3 regions of the Ferrimonas sp. genome follow, and region 1 is predicted to be linked to each of the others. Evidence: riboswitches for the same ligand, from Rfam matches in the RefSeq annotation. Region 1 holds a riboswitch; each other region holds the start of a gene.
The links. A riboswitch is a leader RNA that binds a small molecule or an ion and turns the genes downstream of it on or off. The one in region 1 is predicted to bind cyclic di-GMP.
Positions count from the first base shown of each region.

Region 2: another riboswitch for cyclic di-GMP. It lies ahead of ACN0RV_RS07700 (hypothetical protein); the one in region 1 lies ahead of ACN0RV_RS12770 (Ig-like domain-containing protein).
Region 3: another riboswitch for cyclic di-GMP. It lies ahead of ACN0RV_RS01755 (hypothetical protein); the one in region 1 lies ahead of ACN0RV_RS12770 (Ig-like domain-containing protein).

Region 1 covers NZ_JBLXDO010000013.1:97,368-107,526, forward strand. The annotation lists gene ACN0RV_RS12765 (hypothetical protein) at 464-2,302, shown strand; gene ACN0RV_RS12770 (Ig-like domain-containing protein) at 2,383-4,707, opposite strand; cyclic di-GMP riboswitch class I at 4,774-4,858, opposite strand; gene ACN0RV_RS12775 (DsbA family protein) at 5,435-6,346, shown strand; gene ACN0RV_RS12780 (HlyD family type I secretion periplasmic adaptor subunit) at 6,447-7,892, opposite strand; gene ACN0RV_RS12785 (type I secretion system permease/ATPase) at 7,910-10,081, opposite strand.
Region 2 covers NZ_JBLXDO010000006.1:70,732-80,890, reverse strand. The annotation lists gene ACN0RV_RS07725 (O-antigen ligase family protein) at 1-879, shown strand, start outside; gene ACN0RV_RS07720 (glycosyltransferase family 2 protein) at 876-1,778, shown strand; gene ACN0RV_RS07715 (WecB/TagA/CpsF family glycosyltransferase) at 1,787-3,616, shown strand; gene ACN0RV_RS07710 (glycosyltransferase) at 3,613-4,812, shown strand; gene ACN0RV_RS07705 (HAD family hydrolase) at 4,841-6,400, opposite strand; cyclic di-GMP riboswitch class I at 6,801-6,885, shown strand; gene ACN0RV_RS07700 (hypothetical protein) at 7,337-10,159, shown strand, end outside.
Region 3 covers NZ_JBLXDO010000001.1:365,535-375,693, forward strand. The annotation lists gene ACN0RV_RS01735 (cytochrome b) at 1-979, shown strand, start outside; gene ACN0RV_RS01740 (cytochrome c1) at 979-1,674, shown strand; gene sspA (stringent starvation protein SspA) at 1,767-2,396, shown strand; gene ACN0RV_RS01750 (ClpXP protease specificity-enhancing factor) at 2,389-2,826, shown strand; cyclic di-GMP riboswitch class I at 3,293-3,373, shown strand; gene ACN0RV_RS01755 (hypothetical protein) at 3,456-5,483, shown strand; gene mraZ (division/cell wall cluster transcriptional repressor MraZ) at 5,848-6,306, shown strand; gene rsmH (16S rRNA (cytosine(1402)-N(4))-methyltransferase RsmH) at 6,306-7,256, shown strand; gene ftsL (cell division protein FtsL) at 7,259-7,573, shown strand; gene ACN0RV_RS01775 (penicillin-binding transpeptidase domain-containing protein) at 7,570-9,381, shown strand; gene murE (UDP-N-acetylmuramoyl-L-alanyl-D-glutamate--2,6-diaminopimelate ligase) at 9,368-10,159, shown strand, end outside.

The DNA.
Region 1 (10,159 bases):
ATAAGATGGTTAAAAGGCCATACTGAAGGTATTTCTCTCTCAGAAGGTGTTACACACTGCCTGACTGGTCACCTAAAAAAGGAGCGTCACGCCCACCTCGAAGCCACGACTGTTAACCGGGCGAATCCAGCAGCAATTAATAAGCTCCCCAAAAAACAATTAATTGACTCTGGCACACTAAAATCACTGTTTCATTACTGAGACAGATGAAAAAGCCAGGCTTCGACAAACATGAAAAGCTGTTGTTTTTATTACCCTTATTCTTCTGGCCCAAGGCTTGCTTTAGTTCAGGCAGAGGTTCACCAGAACCAACCTCAGGCTCCAAGACGCTGACGTGCGACTGGACGCCGGTTTCAGAAACCCTAACACCTCTACCGCACTGGCAGGCTGTCCCTGAGTTGTCACTGATAAGGACACGCCGTTGCCAACACCATGGCGTCATAGATAAGAATGGGGATATGACATGATGAGAATGAAAGGCTTTACACGACTAACGGCATTGGCGGCCGCCATTGGACTGGCTGCCACCTCTGCGGTTGCCGTCCACGATGACGGCACCTTCGAACTGGAAGGTAATGCAGTCCAGGATGCTGGCACCCCGCCGCCAGATGACTGGCAAACCCTGTATCAGGGAGGGGGCAGTCCCACGGTGTTCTCCGGCATCATCAAAGATAAAAACGGCCAGGATGACATCTTTACCGGAGGGGGCTCCAAGACACCCAACTTCATCGCAGACTGGCGACGCAAGTTCTCTCCCCCACCACCGGATAAAAACAACATCACCAACGCCTATGCCGCCAACTATGTGGTTTCTGGCGAGCAGGTGATCTATTTCGGTGCCGACCTGTTTGCTGACAACGGTGACGCCGAACTGGCGTTCTGGTTCTTCCAGGACGACGTCGCACCTGCGGGCACCGGCTTTACCGGTGAGCATGTGGACGGCGACGTCTACGTGGCGGTGAAGTTCAGCAATGGTGGTACCCAGTCCAACATTGCGGTGTATGAGTGGTGGGAAGCCTGTGATAAGCAGGACGTTCCCGGTGGTGGCGGACCTTTGTCTGCAGGCGACTGTGCCGCCGATAACATTCGTGTTGTGGTGCCTGAAGGCCCAGCAACCTGTAACGGTGCACACGCCGCGGATCAGCCTGCTTGCGCCATTACCAACATCAACGAAGAGAATTCGCCCTGGCCTTACAGCCCGAAATCCGGGACTGACGGGAAGTTCCCTCCAACCACCTTCTTCGAGGGCGGCATCAATATCTTCGACGCCTTCGGCGAAAACAAGTGCTTCTCCAGCTTCATGGCGAGCACAGGTGCGTCTACCTCCTTTACCGCCACAGCGAAGGACTTCGCCCTGGGCGACTTCGATGTCTGCTCCGTCGACGTTAGCAAGACCTGTGTCAACGACACCGAAGACGACGATGCCCCCACCGCCATCGTTTACAACGTGCGCGGTTGTGGCTACAACGATGGTGGCGGTGCCATCAACCTGACCACCTTCCAAAACTCCATCAACGGTGGCGCCAACTATGTGCCCGCCGATCTGGCCTGGTACCAGCCTGGTCCGGTGGACGATGGAGCCGGTGGAACCCGGGACTTTGATCCCACCATCGATTGTGATGACCCGGTCAAACTGGCGGATGCCATTGCCGATGGCAGTGTAGTAGGCTCCCCCAGCACCTTCGACCTGGGCAGCGGCGATGCGCTGATCTACCAGTTCAGCGAAACCACCGCATCCAATGGCCCGTCCGATACCGTTACCCTGGGGGCCCAGGGCACCGATGGCTCCCCCATCGATGCGGCATCCGATTCCGCCACCTGTCCGCTGCGCACCTTTGCCGCCTCCTTCAATGTGGTCAAGCGTTGTGCTGCCGATCTGGAGGATATTGGCGATAACCTGGCGGTGCTCATCAACGTTCAGGGCACCGTCTGCAACACAGGTGAAGTGGCGCTGACCAACCTGACCCTGGTGGACGACCCCATGATGCCGACCGGAGTGGCCGTCACCCTGACGCCTCTGAGCACTACCCTGCAACCCGCAGGAGATACTGGTGACTGTACCACCTACAGCGGCTCCTACTCACCGGACACCATCCCTGCCGGGGATATTTGCCCCTTCTCCGATCAGGTGAAGGCCACCGCCATTGCTCCGGTGAACTCTGCTGGCGCCGGCTGTACGCTGCTGGGTGATGGCACCAGCGAGTGTGAAGCCATCTCCAACACCGCCACCTGTAACCTGAGGGCGGTCAATGGCGACAACAACTGTGCCACAGGTCCCCTGAGTCCCCTTCCCTCTAACTAGGAGGCATTAAAAGGAAACGGGGCGATGGTTAACACCATCGCCCCGTCTTGATTAAACAGATTGCAACTGGCAACAACTCCTCACTTGCCGCCCTTACCTCCTTTTCCACCGCCACCATTGCCGCCACCACTCTTCTGCAGGGTGATGCTGACCTGACCGGTGACAGTATCGGTGCCATCAGACAGCTGATAACTGAAGCTGTCGCTGCTCTTGAATCTGTTTGCCGGCGTATAGAGGATGGAGTTGTCCCCCTGCAGGGTGACACTTCCTTTGGCCCCTTGCGTGGTTCCCACTACCTGCAGGGCGTCACCATCCGGATCCCAGTCGTTACCAATAACATCGATAACCACTGACTCCACCTGGGTCAGCACCACGCTATCTTCCACGGCTACCGGCGCCTGATTGCTGCCCCCGGAGCTGTCACTAACGATGTAGGTGACCACATTACTGCTCTGATAAGCGGCATCGTTACCGTGAACCGCGTTGACGGTCAGGTCGTAATAGCCATCGGTTGCAGAGGTGGAAGAGGTTACCGTCAACTCAGTGGTTGCCGTCGCACCCGGCGCCAGCCTCAGGGAGGAGTCGGCAAAGGCAGCACTCCAACCCTGTGGCACATTGGCTGCCAGATCGATGGGGCTATCACCACAACCCTCTGCATCGGTGTTGGTGACGCTGACGGAGTAGGTCACCGGTGTGCCGGGGGCTACCCACTGGCTCTCACCCGGCGTCACCGCCAGATGAGGCGCGGCAAAAGAGCAACTGGTCTGGTCATAGCTGATGCTGACGGTGGCGCCATCGCTGCCGATGCTGGTCAGGGTGATGCTGACCCCGGCAGTGCTGTCTGTGTAGGTCTGCCCCAACGGCAAGGCCAGGTCATTCCAATCGTAGTACTGGCTGCCCGGGGTCATATCCAGCAGATAGCCACTGCCGGCATACTGGTCGGTTCCCAGTCTCACCACCAGCCCCTGTTGAACACTGTCACCGTATGGGGAGCTGTTCAGGAATTCATCGAACCCTTGTGCCTGGTGAGTTTCCAGGTAGTACCAGCGCTGCTGGCCGGTCACCGGATCCAGATCACGTGGCACCCGTATCGCTTTGGTGCCACTGCTTTGCAAAGACGCGGGCTCCAGTTGATATTCACCGGAAACACTGGCGGTCACAACCGGAGGGGTACCGGCATAATTGAGCCAGCCCAGGCGCTCCTTCTGAAAGGCACTGAAATGACCCGCGGTGTGCTGCCCCATACGGTCCAGCACATCTCCATACTCAACGGAGATGCAGCCATCACTCAAGGGGGGCTTGCCCGCACAAGCCAGGGCGTGGGAGTGCATCAACCCCAGGTTGTGCCCCAGCTCGTGAGACACCACTCCAGCTGAGTCCAGGGTGCCATCAAACCATGCGTGAGAGGGAGACCCACCAACGGTGGCCTCACCTGACCAGGAACAACCGATATTGGGGAAGGCGTACACCAGACGGTCATAACCCGACAGATCTGCACCGCTGTCGATGGCTGCGCTCCTAGCCGCCTGGGCAATGTCCATGGTTGGGCAGCCGGTAGGATCGACCGCCAGGGTGAACCAACCAAGCACCTCACCGCTCAACCAGGTCTTACCAAAAGAGTTTTCCCGGATAAAGTCATCGACCTCACCAAACACCAGATCATGGGCTTGTTGCGCCGTCCAGGGTTCTTGAGTGTTGCTGGTGAAGTTCACCAAGAGTACTGCGGTACGTTGTTCACCCAGCGCATCGGTCAGCGCCGGCTCACCACTGCTGGTGTTTGTGCCATCGGCCGCCAGGACCAGGATGTCGCTGTCCGAGGTCAGTGCCATAGCCTCGCCTACGCGCAGGCCGTTGGCGCGCACCTTGGTGCCACTTGCCAGGCCTCTCGCCTGACTGCCAAGATGCAGAGTGATGCGCTTGCCATTGGCCATCTTCAACTGATGACGCAACTTATGAGTGCCATCCTCATAATCTTCGTAAAACACTTCCAGCTCACCATCAACACTGCCTTTATACTCCAGCATCGCCTGAACCTCGGCTGGCATTCCCTGGCGGCTGTTCGCAGGTAGGGCTGCTTTCAGGGCGGCGGCCGGATTGTGCTCGGCGAGCTGCATCAACTCAGCCTGACGCACACGTACCGTGTTGACCAATTGATCGAGCAGCGCCGCTTTCTGAGCTTCATCAGCCTGGCGGTACTGCATCATGAGATCGGCGAGGGCCATGGACTGGCTGCTGAAAGAGTGCTGACTGTGTGAAGCGCTCTGGGCCGGGGCCGCGTTGGCATGGTTCACCGCCATCGGCAGAGACAAGCCGAAGGTAACAAGGGCAGCGAACAACGAGGAGCGAGCGGATAGGTTGGCCACGGCGAGATCGCGCGAAGCCACGGAGAAGTTTATTGTTCTCAATTGGGAACCCTCAAAGTTTACAAAAACTCGAAAGCTCCCAAAATCGGGCAGAGGCAGCGCGACTCCTTCGGTAGTCCAGCCCTCTTTGGTTAAACCAAAGAGCTGTGACTTTGCGTACCACCAGTTGCCCGGAGGCTTGCCTTTTCGGGAGTGCTTTCGATTATTTTACCGACCAAATGGTTTTTATCTGGCCAATTTATTGATAATCCAGCAAGAACATCAAATGTGAGCACCCACTTCGCCCACAAACCCCGCATTCATTGACGCGAAGTAAAGGCATGCTAACAACCACCGCAAAGGGAGACAACGTAAACTCGTCGATTTTTTGATCGATATTTCCGAATTTACTTTGCCTGGTGAAATGGCGCTAAAGATGTGTTTGGACACTCTCAGGCTAACCTAACCATGAAGACAACTGGACTGTTTAATTTAAAACTAAAAAACCAAATAATAATAAATCAGCAAGTTGAAAATGATATTTAAGATATATCGGATGCAGTTATCACTATTTCAGTGAAAGACTGAAAAGCAACCATTCAATACCCGTCAATCCAGGTAAAACAAAAAGTTTCATGCCTCGGCGTTCAATAAATCAGGCAAAAGCCTGCGACATCCGGCTGCTGCGTCACCTGTCGATGAGCTAGCCTAAGGGTAGCGCCATTTGTCGAAGATCAGGAACAAGCCGGCCCCCGGCCCCCGGCCTCAGTCACCTCCAACCGGAGTTATCATGAACGACACCATACACCGAACACTCAGTATCACCGTCGCGTTGCTGGGAGGAATCTTGCTCCTCTCACTCTGGAGCTCCTGGGTGTGGGCAGAGGAGACCCCAAAGCAGCAGGAGCACGCCGCTCTGGTGGAACAGATCACTCGGGAAGTGATCCGGGAACTGAAAGAGAGCGGTCAGTTGAAGGAGGAGGTAGATCAGGGCATTCAGGAGTACTTCGACCAGCAGCGTCAAGCCAGAGCCAAAGCTCGCGAGCAGAGAGAAAAGTTGGCTCAGGAGCGGGCGAAACTGGTGCGCCCCCCCACTCCGGGACGAGACCACTTTTACGGTAACCCGGATGCCCCCATCTCCCTAATCGAATACTCAGACTTTGAGTGTCCCTTCTGCAAACGATTTCACTCTACCGCACGACAGCTGGTGGACCAGTCCAATGGGCAGATAAACTGGGTCTATCGCCATTGCCCTCTGGGATCCCACAACCCTGGAGCCCAGAAACAGGCAGAGGCTTCAGAGTGTGCCTTTGAACTGGGGGGAGACTCCGCCTTCTGGCGCTTTACCGACGCGATCTACCTTCGTACCAAGTCCGGTGGCCAGGGGTTTGCCCTTGAGGGCCTCCCCCCCCTGGCCGAGGAGATCGGCCTGAACAAAGAGCAGTTTCAAGAGTGCCTGGACAGTGGCCGACACGCCAACCGGGTCCTCGAGGATTTCAACGAGGTCGCAAAAATTGGCATAACCGGCACTCCCGGTAACATCCTTCGCCACAACGCCAGCGGGGAGGTGATCCAGGTGTCGGGAGCAAAGCCTCTTGGAGAACTGAAACAACATGTCCAGGTCCTGGTGGGACAGACGCAGCTACTGAGTCAGCAAGGCGCAGCGGCGCCAAACTCTCCTGAAGCCAGAAAGCAGGAGTGAGTACCCTAGAGACTCAGATCAAGCCCAAAAAGGTCTGCGATCGCAAGGCGTGGCTTGATGGCTGTAAAAAAGGAGGGCACTGCCCTCCTCTCTGTTACCCCTAGCGTTCTCGCAGCGCGTTGGCCCGGGCACGATTAATGGGTTTCAGCAGGTAATCGAGCACAGACTTTTTGCCTGTGAGGATGTCCACCGACGTCATCATGCCGGTGATGATGGGCAGTGGGTTGGCCTCGGGTCCCAGGTAGGCCCGGTCGGTTTCCACCCGCACCAGGTAAAAGCTGCGACCCTCTTCATCGATAACCGTATCCGGGCTGACGTGCACCACCTTGCCATGCAGGCCACCATAGATGGCAAAGTCATAGGCGGTCAGCTTGACCACCGCTTCCAGCCCGGTACGGATAAAGGCGATATCCTCCGGCTTGATGCGCGCCTCCACCAGCAGGTTACCCTCCAGGGGCACAATCTCCACCAGGTTCATCCCCGGCTGAACCACCCCGCCCAGGGTGCTGACGTTGATGGTCTGAATGATGCCGTGCATGGGGGAGACGACCAGGGTGCGATTGAGTTTATCCTCCAGCCCTACCCGGCTCTCCTCCATCTGATTCAGTTCCGACTCGCTGGTGCTCAGCTCACTCAGGGCATCTGAGCGGGCCTTGGCCACCATCTCGTACTGTTTCTGAATCAGCTCGGCGGTCTCCTTCTCCACCATGGGGATGGAGAGACGAATCGCTTCCCGTTCGCCGTTGAGATCATTGAGGCTGCGCTGATCCTGGAGAAACTCGATCTGGGACACCACCCCTTCAATCACCAATGGCCGCTTGAGCTCAATCTCCTCTTCGGCCAGCTCATAGGAGATTTTCAGGCTGGCCCCCTTGTTCTTCAGGGCGATCAGCTCATCCCGCTTTTGGTCAACCTGGCCGGAGAACACATCCAGTCCGGCTTCCAGATTATTGATTTTGCCCTCCAGAACTTCCCGCTCCCGAGCGACCAGCATGCTGAGTTCCGTGGGCAAGCCGTTAAGGTATACAGAACTGGCCTGCAGGTTGGGGGCGCTGAACTGGTGAGACTCATGCATCAGCCTGAGGATAGAGGCCTCATCCTTCAGACGGGCGACAATCACCCGCAAGTTATCGTAGGCCTGCTCATTCTCCCTGAAGGTGGCCTTAAACTGAGTGTCGTCCAGCCTGAGCAGGGGCTGACCGGCTTCCACCTGGTCCCCCTCTTTCACCAGGATGGCATCGACGATCCCCCCTTCAAGGTTCTGTACCACCTGCAGCTGTTTGGACGGGATCACCTTACCCATGCCAACCGCCACCTCATCGAGTTCGGCGAAGTTGGCCCAGACCAGGGCCACCACCACAAACAGGGCGATGCCCCAGAGCAGCAGGCGCGCCCCCTTGGGAGAGGATTCCAGAACCACCGCCATGCGGTCGGAGGTGAACTGCAGGTCCGCTTCCGGGACATGACTTCCCCGAGAGGAATTGTCGGGGCCAGGGTTGGGCTGCCGCGGTTGTGACTCTGAAGAGTGTCTGTCTTGATGTTCCATAGCTGCTCCTGCCACTCTTACCGGTCAACGTGGAGACGGCCGGAGCGAAGCGCTTCCTGAACCACCTCTTTCGGACCATCGGCCACTATCTTGCCCTTGTCCAGAATGATCAGCCTGTCCACCAGTTCCAGCATGGAGGCTTTGTGGGTGATCAGCACCAGGGTGCGATCCTTCAAGCTCTCTTTCATCTTATTCAGGAACCTGGCCTCCGAGGTGTTATCCATGGAGGAGGTGGGTTCATCCAACATCAGAATCCTGGGCTCCAGCAACAGGGCGCGTGCCAGGGCAACACTCTGACGCTGACCGCCGGACAGGTTGCTGCCCCGCTCGGCAATGGGCATATCCAGGCCGTCGGGATGCTGACGGACAAACTCCATCACCCCGGCCATCTCCGCCGCATGAACCACCGCATCGTCGTCGATCCAGGGAACCCCCAGCTTCAGGTTGTCCCTCAGGGTTCCATAGAACAGAGTGATGTCCTGAGGAACAATGCCAATCAGGTGACGCACATGGGTCGGCGAGAGCTGACGAATATCCACATCGTCCAGCAGCACTTCCCCTTCGGTCGGCTCGTAGAAGGCGGTCATCAGGCGCCCCAGGGTGGATTTGCCTGAACCGATGCGGCCAATGATGCCCACCCGCTCCTTGGGTTTGATGCGGAAGCTGACCCCATTGAGGGCCAGGGTGCGCTGCTCAGGGTAGGCGAAGTTCACCTGATTGAATCGGATGTGTCCCTCAAGCTGCTCCTTGTGAAGGAAGCGCTTCTCCTCGGGGCGTTCCACCGGCAGCTCCATGATGTCACCCAGCAGCTTCAAGGCCGATTTGGCCTGGTTGTAACGGGTGGCCAGGGACGCAATCTGAGCCATGGGGGCCAGGGCCCGGGAGGAGAGCATCACACAGGCAATCAGCCCCCCCATGGAAAGGTCACCCTCCTGAATCAGGTAGACTCCCATGATGATGATCCCCACTGTGGTCATCTGGATGCAGAAGCTGGCCACAGAACTGGCGGAGGACGCCAGGCGGCGGGTCTTGACGTTCCATTCGGCAATGTGGCCCACGGCCTGCTCCCAGCGCTTTTGCAACTGACCTTCGGCGCCAGCCAGCTTGATGCTTTCCAGGCCGGAGAGGGACTCCACCAGGGTGGCGTTCTTAACGCTGGCCATCCGGCTGGACTCCTCCACGCTCTCCCTCAATGGGCGCTGCACCCAGATGCTGAAGCCGATGACGATCAACATGGCGGTCAGTGGGATCACCGAGACCCAGCCACCCAGTGCAATGATGATGAAGATAAACAGCAGGCCAAAGGGCAGATCCAGCAGGGCGGTCACCGTCGCCGAGGTGATAAAGTCCCGGACAGAGTCAAACTCCTGCATATGCTTGGCAAAGGCCCCCACTGAGGAGGGCCGGGCGGACATCTTGATGGACATCACCTTCTCAAAGATCTGAGACGACAACAGCACATCCGACTTCTTCCCCGCCAGATCGATAAAGTAAGCCCTAAGCTGTTTCAGCAGGAAGTCGAACAGAAAGACGATGCTGATGCCGATGGCCAGCACCCAGAGGGTGTCCACCGCATTGTTGGGCACCACCCGGTCATACACATTCATCACAAACAGCGGACTGGCGATGGCAAACAGGCTGATCAGCAGGGACGCCAGAAACACGTCACGGTAGATCTTCCAGGACTGCTGCAGAGTCCCCCAGAACCAGTGGCGTCGGTTCACCTTGAGGGAACTGGGAGCCCGCTTGTCATAACGGAACTGCTTCTTCAGGTAGAAGACGTACCCCAGGTACTCCTGCTCGAACTCCTCCCTGGAGAGGCGAATCTCACCCTCACCCGCTTCCGGACGCACCATCAGGGCAGACTCTGCACTGAGCTCGGTGAGTACCGCCACCTTGCCATCCTCAAGGAACACGATGGCCGGCAGCAGCAGGTTGTCTATCTGCTCTGATCGGCGACGCAGCAATCTGGCGGATAACCCACCCCGCTTGGCCGCCCGGGGAAGCAGGTCCGGGGTCAGCCGGTTGTCTTCCAGCGGCAGCCCTGCCCTCAGCTCATCTGCCGAGCTGGGCACCCCATACATTTTGCAGGCGATAAGCAGTGCATCGAGCAGAGGATCGAAGAAGGTATCTTCCTGAGCGAAGAAATGCCATTTTTGCTCAGGTTCTTTCAGGATTTGGTCTGGCATATTAAGGATATGAGCCGCTTGTTTTTGCCGAAATTTACATATACTTTTTGCTGATGCTAACACTTTTTAAAACAGGAC
Region 2 (10,159 bases), on a different contig from region 1:
CTGTTGCCCCTGGTGATCTACCGAACCGGCACCCTGGCCCTGGGGCTGAACCTTGTGGCAGTGGGTCTGGGCAGCTTTGATATTGAGGGCTACTTCTACGGCATTCACGGCCATAAGAACGTGATGGGGGCGGTGGCACTCAAGGCCCTGTTCATCGGCATAGCGGTGCGCTTTTTTAACAAGGAGAGCATCAGCCGCTTCTACAACAACCTTTATCTGCTCCTCTGGTTTGGTCTGCTGTTGCTGTCCGTTTCCAAGACCTCCATAGGCCTGTTCTTTCTGGTGCCGGGCATGGTGTTTGGCGCACAGTCCCTGGCACGCACCTTCAAACTCAACCTGGGGCTGTTGATGCTGGTGCTGAGTACCCTGAGTGTGTTGACCGTGTTCGTACTGCTGGCCTGGAATGATTGGCACATCAAGCAGTTTCTCGCCCTGTTCATGTCTGATACCGGATTCACCGGGCGAGATTATATCTGGGCTTTTCTGCTGGAGCAGATCGACAAGCGCTGGCTGCTGGGCCACGGCTATGGCTCATTCTGGGGCATAGGGCTGAGTTCCCCCAACATCGTTCATGGGCGGGGCTTTCTGACCCTGCTCAATCAGGGGCACAACGGCTACCTGGACCTGCTCGCCAAGCTCGGGGTCATTGGCCTGTCCGTCTATCTGCTGGTTATCGTCCAATTTGCCCGCCAGTCCGGAGCCATAAAGGAGCAACACCCCGGACTCTTCATCCTCTGCTGGATCCTACTACTATTAACCCTGCTGCATAACATCACCGAGAGCAGCCTTTTAAGGGGAAGCCACTCCCTCTGGGTGATTCAACTTCTGATGCTGGCCCTGGTGGCCCGCCTCTATATGGACAAGGAGAGAACCCGATGACGGAGACCATCAGTGTCTGCTTGTGCACCTACAAACGTCCACAATTGCTGGAAACGCTGAGCAGTCTCCAGGCGCAAAAGCTGCCTCCCGGTGTGGCCATGGAGATCTCCATCGCCGACAACGATGCAGAGGGATCCGGCAAAGCGGTGGTTGATGCCTTTCGAAGAAGCACCACCTTTCGGGTCCACTATGAGATTCAACCGGAAAAGAACATCTGCTGCGCCCGCAACACCACGGTAAAGAACGCCAAAGGCGACTGGCTGGCCTTCATCGATGACGACGAAATCGCCGAACCCGACTGGTTGGCGTCCCTGCTTCAGTGTGCCCACTTCCATAACGCCGACGTGGTGCTGGGGGCGGTCCACATCGATTACCCGCCCCAGACGCCGAAGTGGATTCTCGACGGTGATTTCTTCAGGAAATACACGCCCCCCACAGGAACAGAGATGAGCGTCGGCTCCACCTGCAATGCCCTGGTCAGCCGCACGGTTCTGCCCGACCCCAAGGCCCCCTTCGACCCCCGTTTTGGCATCACCGGTGGCGGCGATACCGAATTTTTCAATCGCATGTACCGGCGGGGCGCCCGCCTCGTCAGCTGCAGGGAGGCGCTGGTGTCGGAGACCGTCGAGGAGAATCGGCTCAATAAGGACTATTTGATGAGGAAGGCAACGCGCATCGGGGAAACCTATGCGGTGATCTTCTTCTCGGCCCTGCCCCTACCCGCCAGAGTCTGGCACTGCAGCCGGGCCGCCGCTCAGGCCTGTGTGGCGGGCGCCCTCGCCTTGGTCTGCGGTCCACTGAGCAGCAGGCGAAGCTTTCGCTACCTGATGAAGATGCGTGCCAACTGGGGCAAGGTGCGATTCTTCTTTAACACCCCACCGGTTCAGATCTACAAGTAGGAGCCAGGATGCGCATACTCCACGTTGTCCGTCAGTTTGCTCCCGCCATCGGTGGGCTGGAGAACTTCGTCAAGTGTCTGGTCACCGAGCAGCGCCGCCAGGGGTTGGACGCCCGGGTGCTCACAGTCAATCGCGTCTTCCATCAGAGCGAGGAGATTCTGCCGGATCAGGAGTTGGTCGAGGGGATTCCGGTCATCCGTATCCCCTACAGAGGCAGCTACAAATACCCCATCGCTCCGGCCGTTTTAAAGCACCTGGCGAGCTTCGACCTGATTCATGTGCATGGCGTCGATTTCTTTGCCGATTACCTGGCGCTGACTCGTCGTCGCCATAAAAAACCGATGTTCCTCTCCACTCACGGTGGCTTCTTTCACACCAACTTTGCCCGCTCGTTGAAACAGGCCTACTTTCACACGGTCACTCGCCGCACCTTGACCGCCTATAGCCGTGTCTTCGCCTGCAGCATCAATGATGCCGAACTGTTTCAGCCTTTGACTCAGGATCGGCTTGAGCTGGTGGAAAACGGCGTGGAGATTGGCAAATTCTCCAACCTGGGAAGTCAAAATCTGCTTCCCCACCTGCTGTGTCTGGGGCGATTTTCCGACAATAAGCGGATAGACAAGCTGCTGTTTGCCATGGAGCAGCTGCGCAAACTCCAACCTCAGGCCAGGCTTAAAATCGTTGGCCGGAACTGGGATAACAACCTCGAACGCCTCTGCCAGCTGATCTCGCAATTGTCTCTGGAAGAGTGCGTCTCCATCGAAACGGATCTCTCCGATGAGCAGATCCGACAACGGGTTTCTGACTCCAGTTTTATCGTCAGCGCCTCAGAGTATGAAGGCTTTGGCCTCACCCTGGTGGAGGGGATGTCTGCGGGACTCATTCCTCTGGCCTCCCCCATTCCAAGCTTTCGTCGCATCGTCGACAGGGCAAAGGTGGGACGCGTCATGGATTTCGACGACCCCGGCGACGCCGCCCGGGCCATCCACCACTACATGGAGGAGTGCCAGGGGAGTTACGTCGACCAACGCACTCAGGCAATACAGGCAGCTGAGCGCTACGCCTGGCCCGGCGTCACCCGCCAGTTCATTCGCGCCTACCGGCAGGAACTGGAGTCCCCGAGGGTGATCCAGGGCGTTCGCCTGGACGCCCGCTGCGGCGAGGAGGTGATTCACCTGCTGGATGACGCGGTCGAAAGGAGGACGCCTCTGAAGATGGCCTACGCCAATGCCCATACCATCAACCTGGCCAGACGGGATCCCGAGTATCAATCGGTACTGAACCGCTTTCTGGTGGTCAACGATGGCGTCGGCGTGGAGATCGCCAGTCGCTGGAAATATGGCCGCGGGTTCAACGAGAACCTCAATGGCACCGACTTCACCCCAAGATACCTGGCACAGAGTCGCCACCAGCTGAAGGTGTTCCTGCTGGGCGCCGATGAAGAGAGCGTCTCACGCTGCTTCTCCATCTGGCGAAACCACTACCCCCATCACCACTGGGTAGGCTACCACCATGGCTTTGCTCCCGAGGAGGCCCAGGCGGGGATCTGTGACACCATAAAGCGAAGTGGCGCCGACCTGGTGATTGTGGCCATGGGCAACCCCAGGCAGGAGCGCTGGATAGAGCACTACCAGCCCCACACCGGCGCCTCCCTGGCCATCGGTGTCGGTGCCCTGTTCGACTTTACCGCAGGCAAAGTGCATCGGGCGCCCGGCTGGATCCGGGCCATGAGGGCCGAATGGATCTACCGGTTGCTGCAGGAGCCCGGGCGCATGTGGCGCCGCTATCTGCTGGGTAACCTGAGCTTCCTGTTTAACGCCTGGGGGGATCAGTCATGACGGGCACACCCACACCCCAGATGGGCGGGCGCCGCAAGAGAGTGCTTCACCTGGCGGTGGAGTACCCCTCACTGAACCGGGATACCAACACCCCGGCGGTTCGGCATTTCATTCGCGCCAACCCACAAGTGGACTACCGGGTCTTTGCCCTAAGGCGCACCGCCAACCCTTTTGCCGTGAATGCTCTGCAGGGGGACGACCAGGGCGATCAGCATGTCACCTCGATGAAATATTGGGGCCTGCCCTTTGGATTGCTTCTGTTTATCAGCATGACCCTGGTGGCCTGGCGCATTCGCCGGATGTTACGTCAGGAAGGCCTCAGCTTTGACCTGATCCATGCTCACAAGTTTGCCTTCGAGGGGATCGCCGGATGGTGGCTGGCCCGTTGGCTAAGGGTTCCGCTGGCACTGTCGGTACGAGGCGAAGCGGAAGCCAAAATCCTCAAGTACAAGCCCCACTATGATCTGTTCTTCCAGCGGCAGCTGAAGGATGCCTCGCGAATCTACTATGTGTCCGCCTGGTTCAAACCCCTGCTCAACGCCCGATTTGACCTTCCTGCGGAGAAACAGAAACTCCTGCCCAACTTTGTCGCCGAACGCCACTGGAATACCACACCGGACTTTCAGGCCGATCGCCTTGTCTCCATCATGGATCTCAACGTGCTCAAAAAGAAGGGACTCGCCCGCCTGGTGCGGGTAGTGGCCAAATTGGCGCCCAGATACCCTGATCTGACCCTGGAGATCATTGGTGGAGGCACGGCTGCAGCCTTCGACGAAGCCAGGAAGTTGATCGACCATGCCGAGATGAGTGACAGAGTGATCCTCAAGGGCGAGATGGACAACACCAGCCTTTTGTCTGCCCTGCCCCAGTATGGGGGCATGGTGCTTCCCAGTGTCGATGAAACCTTTGGCATGGTCTACGTGGAAGCACTGCTCAGTGGCGTCCCCATTCTGCATTCCGAAGAGACCGGCATAGACGGCTTTCTCGACGATGTTCCGGCTCGCGTGGTGGCCGACCCCTACAGTGACGACTCGGTGGCAGATGCCATGGAGCAGCTACTGGAGAACCAGCGGGATTACCGTGACTGGCTGTTGGCTCATCAGGAGTTACTGGCTGAGAAGTTCAGCAGGACGCAGCACATCAACGACTACAATCGTGACTTTCAATTGCTGCCCCTAAGCAAAATGACCACCTGAATAAGTGGCTTCGACAGAGTCCCCTCCGTCAGGCTCCCTTGTCCTCCTCGACACCGGTCGGCAATACGCCGGGCTCTGCTCTGTCCGCAGGTTTAAGCGGTGCCATCGCGTCCCTGAACCCCCACACATCCTTGGCGGCACGTACCACAACATAGGCAAGAATGACCAGCGTCTGCCACTGGGTTAACTGCGACCAGCTTGTCGCACCGGATACCCAGCAGAACAGCAGCACCATAAACAGCATCAGCCCATTAAACAGGTGCAGCGGCATGCCTTTACGTTCCCCCCCAAATCGATAGGTCACATAGGGTATCCATTTGGACAGACCGTGGGTAAAGCAGAAAAGTGCCCCAACCAGCGAAGAGCTGAACACAACGAAATACCCCGCGGTTCTGGCCAGTTGCAGCAGCAGCATGGGTACCGCGCGTCCTCTCTCCCTGATGCGGTTAAACCAGAAGAAGGTGCCTCTTACCACCAGGAGCAACAGCATGAAGCTGATCCAGACCGAGAGCGTCGCTTCCATGCCCTGCATACCCGACACCCGGGGCACCCAACTGAGATCCCGCGCCAGCCAGGCGGCGGGTAGCGCCAGAGCCATGGCACACACCCAGGCAAACCAGGGTCGAAAGGCACTGCCCAGCCTGAGAAACGCCTCACTGACCTTAGGCTTGGCCTCGTAGAGCAGACCCAGCCTGTCATTCTCGGCATAGCCAATCTCATAGGCACTGAAATAGGAGAGCAGGAAGAGAAACAGGCTGGCACAGGTGAGCAGGGGCTCAGGGCTGGTTAAGCCGAACACCAACACTATGGTCAGGTAGTCATGGCCTATGACGGATCGGGTAAAGTAGCTCTCCGTGGGGCGCTTTACCTTCTTGGTATACACGAAGGGCAGCATGGGATCCATGCCTGCCCGTACAGGGCGGCTCTCTGGCCATCTGCACAGCAAGCCCTTCGCGCTGGCCTCGAGCAGATCCCTGTCCAGCATGCTGTCAGTGACGCACCAGGCTCGCCCTAACACCTTCTCACCAAGAGACAACCTGATGGATTGCGCTTTTCCTTGCTGACGGAAATGGACTGCATTGTCCAATGTTGAACTCACCTGCAATGGCCAGGGAATTTGGGCGGCTTCCAGCAAGGGCTTCACGATAAAGTCAAAGCCGTAGCTCACCAGATAGATGGGACCATGGTGACGCCGCAACGGTTCGACCAGCCTGTGGTTAACAAACCCAGGCCCCAACTGCCTGACACGTCTGACCCACAGCTTCCTGGACCAGGGAAACAGGATAAGCAAAGCTTTGACCCGATAGAGATCCCGGTAATGGCGCTGTTCAGTGCCGGTAAACCACCGCCAGGGTTGCAACACGTCCATAAATTGCAGCAGCAGAGCCACCAGCAGGGACGGCTGTACCGAAGCAATAAACTGTTCGGTGGAGTTACTGAGCCACAGGGTATCGTCCACATCCACCAAAAGAGGCGTCCCATCCGGGCAGCCCCTCAGACTGTCGACGAGTTCATCGGGCTGTACCAGAAAAGGGGGGGCATCCTTCCTTTGCTCGCATTCGCTGACCGGCACTTTTGTCTCGTCCACGAAGTCAACTCTCTGTTTCCTTTAACTGGTCTAAGTTTAGGCAGGCTGTGCTGGTCCCTCCACCTCCCGGGAAAAAACACCCTCAACCGGGCAGATCTTGTCCACACAATTCTCACAAATGAGATTCTCCCCTCACACAATGTCCGCCTAAATTAAATTTTCCCTACTGACAAAGAACCTTTTGCACATAGTAAATAACAAAATTTTTACCACTCACGGAAGTGGCTGTTTTAAGGTTAGATAAACACCACTTTGCGCCATTTTTACCCTACATTTCCAAACATTAGGTTGTTTTTCGATCATTGATTAGGCATTCTAACCTCGCCTTAGGGCACACGCGTCGCTTGCAACACATAAGGAATGTTAACCACATGTTGCGAGCGACTGTTGTAACCACGACAGCAGACAAAGGCAAACTTAGCGAAAGCTAAGGACGCAATATCTCCGGTCTAAAGACTTCGGTCCATGATAGCGGGATTACCTCATGTCGATGGTGTACTGTGGACACACAACTCCTTATTAGAATGGAGGTTGTGTCTTGTAGTCGCAGTCCCTCACTGACGTCGCCATTTTGTCTGCCCAGCTAAATTGAGGCTTGTCATTATGGCTCGGCAGTTTTATTGGGGGAAACCACTTGGGCAAGGTGGTGCGCTATCGCATGCCCTTGTTTTTGTTTTCTTTCTCTCTATTTTTTTTCCTACGACCGTAACCGCATCCAACGCCGTTCATTTCAACGGCAGCGACGCCTATTCCAAGATTGATGCCTGGCAACCCAGCGGCCCCTACAAGGTTGTCGCCTGGTTGGCCGAGCTTCATCCAACGTCCAGTAACAGGACGATCCTTCTGAGTTCATCCTCAACCACCGATTTCCTGTCATTTACCCACAGCAGCGTTCAGGGTAAATGGGGCAGCGACTATCCGGGTGTTTGGAACAAGTTGGATTTCGCCACCTCGCGCTACCTGGAGATCCAGGTGGATTACGGCAAGCTGACTGCATCCGACGGCACCTCCACCAGGAGTGTGCGCAACAAGAGCATCCAGCCCACTGCGACCGCATTTGACTGGCTCTATCGCCGCGGTTACAGCGACTTCTCTCAGGGTGCCATCCAGGGACTGGCCCTGATCGATCTGGCGAATGCCGCCAATTCCCGAGCGTTTGCCTTTCATCAGGGCAAAGGCCTGGTCGAGGTAGGCGGCAGCGCGTCCTTTGACCCTCTGGTGAACATTGGCACAGGCGACTGGCGCACCGGCCCCCATACCATCGACAACCCCGCGCCTGACCATTTTGACGATGGTCAGTGGAATGCCGCATTTGGCAACGGCGGTGTCGATCCCGTGGAGCCTACCGACCCAGTAGAGCCCACTGACCCAGTGGAACCGACCGACCCAGTGGAGCCGACAGATCCTGTCGAACCTGCGCCTTCCGGTGAGTCTACCGCTGCACGCTTTAACGGTGACAACGCCTATGGCGAGATTGCCACCTGGCAGCCAACAGGTAAGTTCCGCGTCATCGCCTACCTGAGCGAACTGGACCCCGTTGCCGATCAGCGCACCATCCTGCTCAGTGACTCCAAATCCAAGGAGTTCATCGGTCTGAACCATGGCAGTGTTCAGGGGCAGTGGAACGGCCAGTACCCCGGTATCTGGAACAAGTTCAGCTTCAACGCCACCAAGTACCTGGATCTGACCGTCGATTTCGGCAAACTGACCGCCACCGATGGTCAGGTGACTCACAGCATCAGCAACAGCGCCATCGACCCCACCAGCGTCGGCTACAACTGGCTGATGCGCCGCGGCAGCAAAGATTTCTCCCTGGCTGGCGTACAGGCGATCATCCTGATGGATCTGGTCAACCCGGAAAACTCCCGCGCCTATGGTTTTGAAAGCGACCAGGGCCTGGCGGAAGTGGGTGGCACCAGTGGGGTAAACACCCTCGCCGGCGTACAGACCGGTGACTACTCCGTGGGTACTCACCAGGTAACCAACCCCGACAGCAGTGTGTTCAGCGACGCCGAATGGCAAGCCGTATTCGGTGGCACTGACACCACTGACCCAGTTGAGCCTACAGATCCCGTTGAGCCCACCGACCCGGTTGAGCCCACAGATCCTGTTGAGCCGACTGATCCGGTTGAGCCTACCGATCCCGTTGAGCCCACGCCTCCTGCAACCACAGGTCAGGCGGTACGCTTCGACGGCGTCAACAACTTCGGTGAGATCGCTTCCTGGCAGCCCAAGGGTAAGTTCCGGGTTGTGGCCTGGCTGACCGAGCTGGACAGCGACAGCGGCGCGCGCACCTACCTGCTGAGCAATTCCGGCACCTCCGAGTTTATCGGCTTCACCCACAAAGATGTGCAGGTGAAGTACGGCAGCGACTTCCCCGGAATCTGGGGTAAGTTTGACTTCGCCGGTCAGCGTTACATCGATGTGACCATCGACTACGGCAAGCTGACCGCCAGCGACGGTGTCACCACCGCCTCTGCCAGCAGCACAGCCTTTGATCCGACTGCGGTCTCTTTCGACTGGCTCTACCGCCGCAACGGCACCTACTCCAAGGGTGCCCTGCAAGCCATCAGCCTGATCGATTACGCGGACCCTGCCAACTCACGCACCTACGCCTTCGATGCCGAGCAAGGCATGGTGGAGCTGGGCGGCAACAACGGTACTGTGCACAACACCAGCGGCTCTGATTACTTCCAGGGCAACCTGAGTGTGTCTAACCCCGAACCTACTCACTTCGACCAGGCTCAGTGGGATGCCTTCTACCCCGAGTCTGATGCCCCAGTGGACCCTGTTGATCCAACCGAGCCCACAGACCCGACCGAACCGACTGATCCAGTAGACCCGGTTGATCCCGTTGACCCGGTAGACCCAGTCGACCCGGTGGATCCTGTAGACCCAGTTGATCCCCCGGTGACCAACCCGGATGCTGGCCTGCTTCTGCCTGCCGACGCCAAGGCGGTGCAGTTCGATGGCAACGGTGCCTACCTGGACCTGCAGACCTGGCAGCCTGGCGGTGAGTACCGCGTTGTTGGCTGGCTGAGCCAGCTTGACGGCAACGCCGATGCCAAGAGCTACCTGATAAGCGGTAACGGCAACTACCTGGCGTTCAGCCACCACAGCGTGGAAGCCAAGTTTGGCGGCTCCACCGTGCGCATCGATGGCAGGTTCGCCTTCGACCAGACCCGTTACGTAGAGATCAACGTAAAGTCTGGCGTTCTGACCGCTTCCGACGGCCAGACCACGGTATCAACCAACAATGGCGCGGTGTCCACCAACGCCAGCTATGATGCAGCTTTCCGCAACGGCAGCAGCTACAGCAAGGGTACCCTTCAGTCTCTGGCTCTGATTGACTACAGCAACGACAGCAATGTTCGCGGCTACACCTTCAATGCCAGCCAGGGCGTGATCGAAACCAAGAGCAACAGCACCGACGCCAGCTATCTGTCCGGTGTCGGCTCAGGCGACTTCCTGACCATCAGCCAGAACGTGGTCGCTCCCCGTCCTCTGCTGGCGACTCAGGCAGAGTGGGACGCTCAGTTCAACAATGTGTATGGCAATGGCCGTCCCCTGCTGAACACCACCAATGGCAACGATCAGAAGAAGTTTGCCTGGGAAGGTCACTACTGGCTGCGTTCCTACCTGACCATGGCCAAGACCTTCAACGACGACAAGTACCTGGACTACGCCGTTGAACTGATTGACCACATGTTCAACTACACCGACGAGAAGCGCGTTGCCCGTGGCGAGCTGAACCTGGGT
Region 3 (10,159 bases), on a different contig from region 1:
GTACGGTTGGCTGCTGCGTTACATGCACTCCACCGGCGCTTCCGCTTTCTTCGTGGTGGTGTACCTGCACATGTTCCGCGGCATGATGTACGGCTCCTATCAGAAGCCTCGTGAGCTGCTGTGGATCTTCGGCATGCTGATCTTCCTGATCCTGATGGCCGAAGCCTTTATGGGCTACCTGCTGCCCTGGGGTCAGATGTCCTACTGGGGTGCCCAGGTGATCATCTCCCTGTTCGGTGCCATTCCGGTGATTGGTGATGACCTGACCCTGTGGATCCGTGGTGACTACGTGGTGTCCGGTGCCACCCTGAACCGCTTCTTCGCCCTGCATGTGATTGCCCTGCCTCTGGTGCTGGTGGTGCTGGTGTTCCTGCACATCATCGCCCTGCACGAAGTGGGTTCCAACAACCCTGACGGCATCGAAGTGAAGAAGAACAAGGGCCCTGACGGTTGGCCTGTGGATGCAATTCCCTTCCACCCTTACTACACCGTGAAGGACATCATGGGCGTAGCGGGCTTCCTGATTCTGTTCTGCTACGTGCTGTTCTTTATGCCTGAGGGTGGTGGTTACTTCCTGGAGCGTCCTAACTTCGAGGCGGCCAACCCGCTGAAGACCCCTGAGCACATCGCTCCGGTCTGGTACTTCACCCCCTTCTACGCCATCCTGCGCGCCATTCCAGACAAACTGCTGGGTGTGGTCGGCATGGGTGCGGCCATCGGCGTACTCTTCGTGCTGCCCTGGCTGGATCGCTGCAAGGTGAAGTCCATCCGCTACCGTAGCGGTCTGCACAAGCTGAACCTGGCCCAATTCGTGGTGTGTTTCATCATCCTGGGTTACCTGGGCGCAGTACAGGCAACTCCTGCCCTGACCCTGCTGGCCCGAGTCTGTACCCTGGGCTACTTCGGCTTCTTCGTGCTGCTGTTTGTCTACAGCAAGAACGAAAAGTGCAAACCGGTTCCAGAGAGGGTGACAGGCTAATGAAAAAGGTATTCGCAGTATTGATCGCTTGCCTGCCGGCCCTGGCTTACGCCGCCGGCGGCAGCAATGAACACGTGGTCAGCGCCAACATCGACCTGACTGACAAGGACTCTCTCAAGCGTGGTGCCCAGGCGTTTATGGATAACTGCAGTGGCTGTCACAGCCTGCAGTACCAGCGCTATCAGCGCATCGCCGACGATCTGGAGATGACCGCAGATGAGGTCAGCGCCCTGATTCACACCGATGCCAAGGTGGGTGAGCAGATCACTTCTGCCCTGAGCGGTGATGACGGTGCCCAATGGTTTGGCGCGGCGCCACCGGATCTGACTCTGGAAGCCCGTCTGAGAAGTCCTGACTGGATCTACTCCTATCTGAAGACCTTCTATGTGGATGAGAGCCGTCCATTCGGTGTCAACAACCTGGTGTTCCCTGCCGTGGGCATGCCCCATGTTCTGGAGGGGCTGCAAGGCACTCCGGTTCTGCAGGAGGATGGCACCATTGTGGCCACCGGCGGTACTCTGACCGCCGAGGAGTACGATCAGTATGTCCGTGACATCACCAACTTCCTGGCGTACACCGGTGAACCGGTCAAGCTGGAGCGTGAACGTCTGGGCAAATGGGTACTGGGTTTCCTGTTTATCTTCTTCATCGTGGCCTACCTGCTGAAGAAGGAATACTGGCGTGATGTACACTAAACGCCAATAAGGTTACAATCTACCTCTTGCGCAGTTGGGGGCGGTCTCGCCCCCAACTGTTTTACCGTTTCTGAAAGAGTTTGGAGGATTCGATGGCTGTTGCTGCCAATAAGCGCTCTGTAATGGCACTGTTTTCCGGTGCTAGTGATCTGTACAGCCACCAAGTGCGCATCGTGTTGGCTGAGAAGGGCGTGGGTGTCGAGGTGATTCAGGTTGACCCCAACCATCTGCCGGATGAGCTGGTGGAGTTGAACCCCTACAACAGCGTACCGACCCTGCTGGACCGCGAGCTTGTTCTGTATAACTCCCGCATCATCATGGAGTACCTGGACGAGCGATTCCCTCATCCACCGCTTATGCCGGTATACCCAGTATCCCGTGGCCAGAGCCGTCTGATGATGTACCGCATCCAGAAAGATTGGTATGCCCTGGCCGAGCGCATCATGCGTGGAGACCGCGCGGAAGCGGCCCGCAAAGAGCTGACTGAAAGCATCCTGGGACTGGCGCCCGTGTTTGCCGAGACTCCCTACTTCATGAGTGAGGAGTTCACCCTGGTCGATTGTTACCTGGCGGCCCTGTTCTGGCGTCTGCCTCAGCTGGGTATCGAAGTGAGCGGTCGCGGCAGCAACGAGGTCAAAGCCTACATGACCCGCGTATTTGAGCGTGAGTCCTTCAAGGCTTCCCTGACTGAAGCCGAGCGTGAGCTGCGCATCGGTGTCTGAGCTGAGCCCTCAACGCCCCTACCTGCTGCGGGCGATGTATGACTGGCTGGTGGACAACGGTCTGACCCCCCACCTGGCGGTCAATGCGGATCTGCCCGGTGTGGTCGTTCCTCGTCAGTATGTGAAGGAAGGCCAGATCGTGCTGAACGTGGCGCCTCACTCTGTGGGGAATCTTCAGCTGGGCATCGATGAGGTTCGGTTCAATGCCCGCTTTGGTGGACAGCCCCAGGCCCTGGTCCTGCCCCTGTACGCCATCGAGGCGATCTACGCCCGCGAGAACGGAGCTGGCACCCTGTTCCCGCCGGAAGAGGCGTACGAGCAGGTGCTCGAGGGCGATGATGCGCCCCTGCCGGAACCGTCGGCCACAGAGGCTGAACCCAAGCCGGAGGCTCCGCAGAAGGGGCGCCCCAGCTTACGAGTGATCAAATAAAGACGAAACGCGGCCATGGCCGCGTTTTTTATTGTCCTTTTCATGGAAAGTTCCATGAACTTTGTTCGGGAATCCGGAGCAAAGGTTCGGGATAACTCCGTGCTTCAAGCTGAACGAATTGTAACCGATCCCTTTGGTGTGATCTGGATCGCAAAATTGCCTTTATGGACTAAAGTTTTCCAGCAAGAGACGAGCCTTGTGTTCTCGCCCGTCAGCACAAGAGAAATGCTCAATATCCCAGTTGCTTACCCTTATCTTTCATCAATTCCACGTTCGACATTCTGTTTAACCTCCTTCTAAAGTTTGGTTAAACAAGGTCATAAATCACTCAGAAATGGTCCTCTTTTCAAGTCAACTTGGTGAATTTGAGTGGTTTGTCCAGAAAGTGGTCGATCAGTATTCTGTTCCCCAGTTATTTCGGTGCATCCCCGGTTGGGGACACCAGTTCAACACTCAATTATCAGACAGCAGATAAAGGCAACTCCCTTTGTGGGAGGCGCAAAGTCACCGGTCTTACCATCAGTGGCAAGACAGCGGGACTACCTCATGTCTGGCATCGGTCTTCCTTCCCGGGTTGAAGTCCCTGCCTGCGCACGCCTCTTATCTGCCGACAGTTGGAGAAATCAGACTTGAATCGGCAACAAGAACAGATTAACAACGGCATCGTACCGTTGAAGAGCTTGTTTGGGGCAGCACTTCTTACTTTTACCCTGAGCGCCTGTGGCGGTTCAGGAGGGGACAGCAGCAATCCGGACCCGGATCCGGAGCCGCCGCCGGTGATTCCTGACCCAGATCCTGAGCCGGACCCGGATCCAGACCCAGAGCCGGACCCGGACCCCGAGCCGGACCCGGATCCTGAGCCGGACCCGGACCCGGATCCTGAGCCGGACCCGGATCCCGAGCCGGACCCGGATCCCGAGCCAGACCCGGATCCGGAGCCAGAGCCGGATCCCGAGGTGGCGCCTGTACTGCAGGGCGATGCGGTCTACTTTGATGGCCAGGGTGCCTATGGCGAGATTGCCGACTGGCGTGCCGATGGTGAATTCCGGCTGGTGGCCTGGCTGGATGACGTGAACAGCGATCCTGCGGCCAGCACCGTACTGGTGTCGGCGGATGACGGAGACTACCTCTCCTTCAGCCACAACAGCGTCGAAGGCCGATGGAACGGCAACACCGTGTTGCTCACCGGCCCGTTCGAGTTCAATCGTACCCGCTATGTGGAGATCACCGTGGACAACGGTAAGCTCAGCGCGTCCGATGGCGAGAGTCAGGCCAGCATCAGCGATGGCGCAGTGGATGCCGATGCGGCGACCTACCGCTGGATCTATCGCCTGAATGACAGCTACTCCAGTGGCGGACTGCAGGCTCTGGCGCTGGTCGATCTGGACAATGCGGAGAAGACCCGGACCCTGACCTTCGAGCAGGGGCAGGGTGTGGTGGCCTCAGGTGACGGTGCCGAGGGCACCCATCTGTTGCACGGGCTGGACAGCGGCGACTGGCAGGCGATCACCTCCAACGTGTCGGCACCGGTGCCCCATGTGGCCAGTCAGGCGGACTGGGATGCTCAGTTCGACAAGAGCTATCCAAATCAGCGTCCGCTTATCGGAACCACCAATGGCAACGACGAGAAGAAGTTTGCCTGGCAGGGTCACTACTGGATGCGCGCCTATGTGCGTATGGCCGAGACCTATGGTGACACCAAGTATCTGGACTATGCGGTGGAGTTGGCTGATCACATGTTCAACTACACCGATGAGAAGCGGGTTGAACGTGGTGAGCTCAATATCCACAACGAGCCCTATGAAGGACTGGCACCCAAGCTGTACCTGAATACTCCGGGTCTGCCGGTACCTGGCTGGCGTCGTCCCTATAACGGTGCCTGGAGAAATGAGGCGTTGACCGACGGTATGATCCTCAACAGCATCCTGCGACTGGTGGATCACATCAAGAGTGAGAACCTCACCCAGTACATGGAGCGGGCGGATTACTACATAGGCCGGGCCGAGCGAATCGTGCGCGCGCACGACAGCTCGTTCAGCACCACCAAAAACGGTGCCATTCAGGGGTCCTACTTCTATGTGAACTACAAGAATGAAGACTATGGCGACGGTGGCCTGTTCTCCAACCCACTGCCGTTCAATCACGACATGACCCTGGGTACGGCGATGATCTACCTGGACAAGTGGGGTCAAGCCAACAGCGACCTGGGCCAGAAGGCCAGGGAGATCCTCGGTTTCTATATGGACAATCTGAGGATGGAGAGCGACAACCTGTGTAACTGGGACTACCAGTTCCTGGCCAACGGTGGCGGCAAGATGGAGGACTTCAACCATGCCCACCTGGATGTTGGCTTCATGGTTGTGGCCCGCCAGGAGGGGCTGCTGGACAACGACGAACCTCTGCAGTGCATGGCCAATGCCCTGGTCGAGCGCGTGTTCCTGGCGCCCGCCATGGCCAGTTTCGGCGTGGATGGCACCGGCGTCAGTTCCACCTGGGATCAGATGGCCATAGGCTACGACTGGATTGAGCTTCAGGGGTGGGATCCTCGGGTGGGCCTGGTGGCCGACCACATCCTGCGCCACTACGGGGACCTGAGCTGGTATCGCGCCTATCTGGGGGCTGCCAACTCCCTCTACTGGCAAGCTCAGGCGCAGTAACGGGCGATGACCATCGGCCAACCTCCTGCGTGAACCGGAATCGACCGGATAATCGCTCAGGGGGGACTCCCTCGGGAGTCGTCAGGCCAGCCGGCACAGCGCCGCCATATATCACGGGGTCCCTTGTCGGGCCCCGTGACTCATTTCTCCCAAGTGGGATTTATCCATCAATCCCACTTGCGATTAATTCCCGGATAACTCTCTAAAAACTAAGCGTAAAGCCCCGAAAATACAGGCTTTAGCGCCCATCAGGCTTCCTTGACAATACTCGCTTTGTGTCCATAAACTTGGTAGCTTGTGGGAAAAAGTGGTTATTTGTGGGAAAACCTTGTCCGACTGAAATTTAACAGGGATGGAGTAGCCAGTGTTCAGAGGCGCCAGCAGCATCGCACTTGATGCCAAGGGCCGGATCGCCATACCAAAGCGATACCGGCCGTTGTTGTGCGCGGAAGACGCCGGTCCCCTGGTGGTTACCGTAGACATTCATTCCCCCTGCCTGCTGCTTTACCCTCTCCAAGCCTGGAGTGAGGTGGAGCAGAAACTGGCGCGCCTGTCGGACACCCAGCCCAGTGAGCGGGCCGTAAAGCGGCTGCTGCTCGGTTATGCCAGCGATGTGGAGATAGACCGCATGGGAAGGGTACTGATACCGCCTCCCCTGCGTCAATTCGCCTCCCTGGAGAAGCAACTGATGCTGGTGGGTCAACTGAATAAGTTTGAGATCTGGTCGGAAGAGAACTGGCAGAACCAGATCCAAGCCTCCCATGCCGCAGTGGAAGCGGAAGCCTTTATCGATAATCAACGTTTACAGGAATTTGCCCTCTGATGGCGGAAACTTTTAGTCATGTCACCGTGCTGCTCAAAGAGGCGGTGGATGGATTGAACATCAAACCGGACGGCATCTATGTCGACGGAACCTTCGGCCGTGGTGGCCACAGCAGGGAGATCTTGTCCCGCCTTGGGCCTGATGGTCGCCTGTACGGCATCGACCGTGACCCTCAGGCGGTGGCGGTGGCTCAGGAGCTGGAGCAGGCTGATCCCAGGTTCAGCATCATTCATGGCCCCTTCTCCGGCTTGGCGGACTACCTGAAAGAGCGCGGACTGGAGGGCAAGGTGGATGGCGTCCTGCTGGACCTGGGCGTTTCCTCACCTCAGCTGGATGACGCCGAGCGCGGCTTCAGTTTCCTGCGCGATGGTCCTCTGGATATGCGCATGGACAACAGCCAGGGGGAGACCGCGGCTCAGTGGTTGGAGCGGGCGGATGCCAAGGACATCGCCTGGGTAATTCGTACCTTCGGTGAGGACAAGTACGCCGGCCCCATCTCCCGTGCCATCAAGGCGCATCTGGAGGAGGGCAAGCCCCTGACCCGTACCCGGGATCTGGCTGGGTTGATCGAGTCCATTACTCCCAAGCACAAGCTGGAGAAGGGCAAGCATCCGGCGACCCGGACCTTCCAGGCCATTCGCATCTACATCAACAGCGAGCTCGAGGAGATTGAGCGTGCCCTGGCCGGTTCCCTGCTGGCGTTGGCGCCCCAGGGGCGGCTGTCGGTGATCAGCTTCCACTCCCTGGAAGATCGCATGGTGAAGCGCTTCATGCGTCGCCAGAGCCAGGGTGAGCCCCTGCCTCCCGGACTGCCGCTGACCGAGGACCAGATCAATCAGACTCGCACCATGAAGACTGTGGGCAAGGCCCTCAAGCCAAGCGATCTGGAAGTGGATGACAACACCCGTTCCCGCAGCTCGGTTCTGCGGGTGGCGGAGAGGCTGGGCTGAGGATGATCCTGGGGGATGCCGGTCTCGGCTCCGCCATTATGGCGGATCTGCGCCGTCAGTGGCCGGTGCTGATTCTGGGCGTCTTCGTCCTGGGCAGTGCCCTGGCCGTGGTGTGGACCGCCTATGACGCCCGGGCGATGACCAATGCACTGAACCAACAGTTGCAGCACAGGGATGAACTGGATATTGAGTGGCGCCATCTGCTCCTCGAGGAGCAGACCCTGACCGAGCACAGCCGGGTAGGGCGGATGGCGGAGAAGCAGTTGGGTATGGGACGTCCCGCTCCGGGGCAAGAGGTTGTGGTGAGGCTGCCATGAAACCAGCAACGCGCAAGAAGCGCCCATTGAAGCGACGCAGTGCTAAGGCACCGGCCAAGTCCGGGGCCAAGCAGAACCTGCACCCCACCCTGTTCCAGTATCGCTACCGCTTCGTGGTGTTTGCCCTGTGCGCCGTTTTCCTGGCCATCGTCGGCCGGGCCGCCTACATCCAGGTGATTTCACCGGACCGGCTTATCTACGAGGGGGACATGCGCTCCCTGCGAACCCAGACCCGAGAAGTGCAGCGCGGCCTGGTCACCGACCGCAACGGTGAGATGCTGGCGGTCAGTGTGCCCGCCGAAGCGATCTGGGCCGACCCCAAGGTGCTCAACCAGAAGAACAGCTTCGCCGATAGTCGCCGCTGGCAGGCCCTGGCCGAGGTGGTGGGCGAAGACGCCGACACGCTGGCGACCCGGCTTAAGGCCAACCCCAAGCGCCGCTTTGTCTATCTCAAACGTCAGGTAACTCCGGCCCTGGCCCGCTACGTGCGGGAGCTCAGGATCGCCGGCATCGGCCTTAAACCAGAGTCTCGCCGCTACTACCCGGCGGGAGAGATCACCGCCCAGCTGGTGGGGATCACCAACATCGATGACAAGGGCCTGGAGGGGCTGGAGCGCCAGTACGATGACTGGCTCACCGGTTCAGCCAGTAAGCGCCGGGTGCGCAAGTCCCGGGATGGCAAGGTGGTGGAGAACCTGTCGGTGATTGAGGAGGGGGAAAACCCCAATGATCTCAAGCTCAGCATCGACATGCGCCTGCAGTCTCTGGCCTATGAGGAACTGAAGAAAGCCACCGAATACCATATGGCCAGCTCCGGCTCCATCGTCATTCTGGATGTGGCCACCAGCGAGGTGCTGGCCATGGTCAACACCCCGAGCTACAACCCCAACCAGAGGGCGGGGATGCAGAGTTTTGCCATGCGCAACCGGGCGGTGACCGATACCTTCGAGCCCGGCTCGACGGTGAAACCCGTGGTGGTGGCCACGGCTCTGGCCGAGGGGGTGACTGAGCCCGGTGAGGTGATCAACACCAGCCCGGGTTACCGCCGCATTGGCGGCAGCATGGTGCGTGATACCCGAAACTTCGGCAAGCTGGATATCACCCATGTACTGCTGAAGTCCTCCAACATGGGCACCTCAAACCTGGCGCTGCGGATGGACATCGAGACCCTGTTGGACAGCTATGCCGGATTCGGCATCGGCGAGTACTCGGGCATCAATCTGCCCGGCGAGTCCACCGGCGTGCTTTCCCGTCGTCATCGCTGGTCCGATTTTGAGCGAGCCACCCTCTCCTTCGGCTATGGCCTCAGCGCCACGCCTCTGCAGGTGGCCAGGATGTACGCCATCCTCGGCAACGGTGGCCGCAAGAACCCGATATCCATTCTCAAGGTGAAACCGGATCAGATGCCGCCGGCGGAGCAGGTGATTCCCGAGTGGGCCGCGGAGGAGGTGGTGTCCATGCTCTCCGGCATCACCGGTCCGGAAGGCACCGCCAAGCGGGCCCACATTGACGGTTATACCGTGGCCGGCAAGACCGGCACCTCCCGTAAGGCCATTGCCGGTGGCTACGGCGATGATTTTGTGACCTTCTTCGCCGGACTGGCGCCTGCCGAGCGCCCAAGACTGGCGATCTCCGTGGTGATCAACGACCCCAAGGGGGAGGATTACTACGGAGGGACGGTCGCGGCACCGGTATTCGCCAAGGTGATGTCCGGCGCCCTGCAGATGCTGAATGTGGCACCCATAAGTGATAAGGAGCGGGCCGGTAACCTGGTGGCCCGCCGAGGAGGCGCAAATGATCGCTCTTGATGATCTGTTGGCGCCCTGGATGACGCTCGACACACAGACAGAGGTTCAGGGGCTGACCCTGGACAGCCGCAAGGTGGTCCCCGGAGACTGCTTTGTGGCCATACCCGGCCACCTGGTGGATGGCCGTAAATTTATCGACGCCGCCGTGGCCAATGGGGCCGTGGCGGTGCTGGAGGAGGCGGAGCGGGCCGGTGTGCTGGCCAGCGCCCCGGTGCTGCGCATTGGCCTGCCCAAGCTGGCCAGCCAGCTCAGTGCCATCGCCCTGCGCGCTTACCCACAGGCGGCGGAGCCTGTGCTCTATGGTGTCACCGGCACCAATGGCAAGACCACGGTGACCCAGCTTCTGGCTCAGCTTCACCACCTGATGGGTGAGAGAGCCGGGGTGATGGGGACCGTAGGCAACGGCCTCTGGGGGGCCCTTAAGCCTTCCGCCAATACCACTTCCGACGCCATCACCGTTGCCCGCTCTCTGGCGGAGCAGGCCAGGGCCGGTGCCCAGGCCATTGCCCTGGAGGTGAGCAGCCATGGCCTCAGCCAGCACCGGGTGGACGGTCTGCCTTTTGCGGTGGGGGTGTTCACCAACCTCAGCCGGGACCATCTGGATTACCACGGTGACATGAACGGTTATGCCGAGGCGAAGGCCCGGTTGTTTGATCTGCCTCAGCTGGACGCCGGAGTGTTTAACCTGGATGACCAGTATGGGGCCCAGTGGCACCGCAGCTGGCCCTCGGACAAGCCCTCGGTGGGCTACAGCCTGGATGGGGCAACCTGTCGGGGA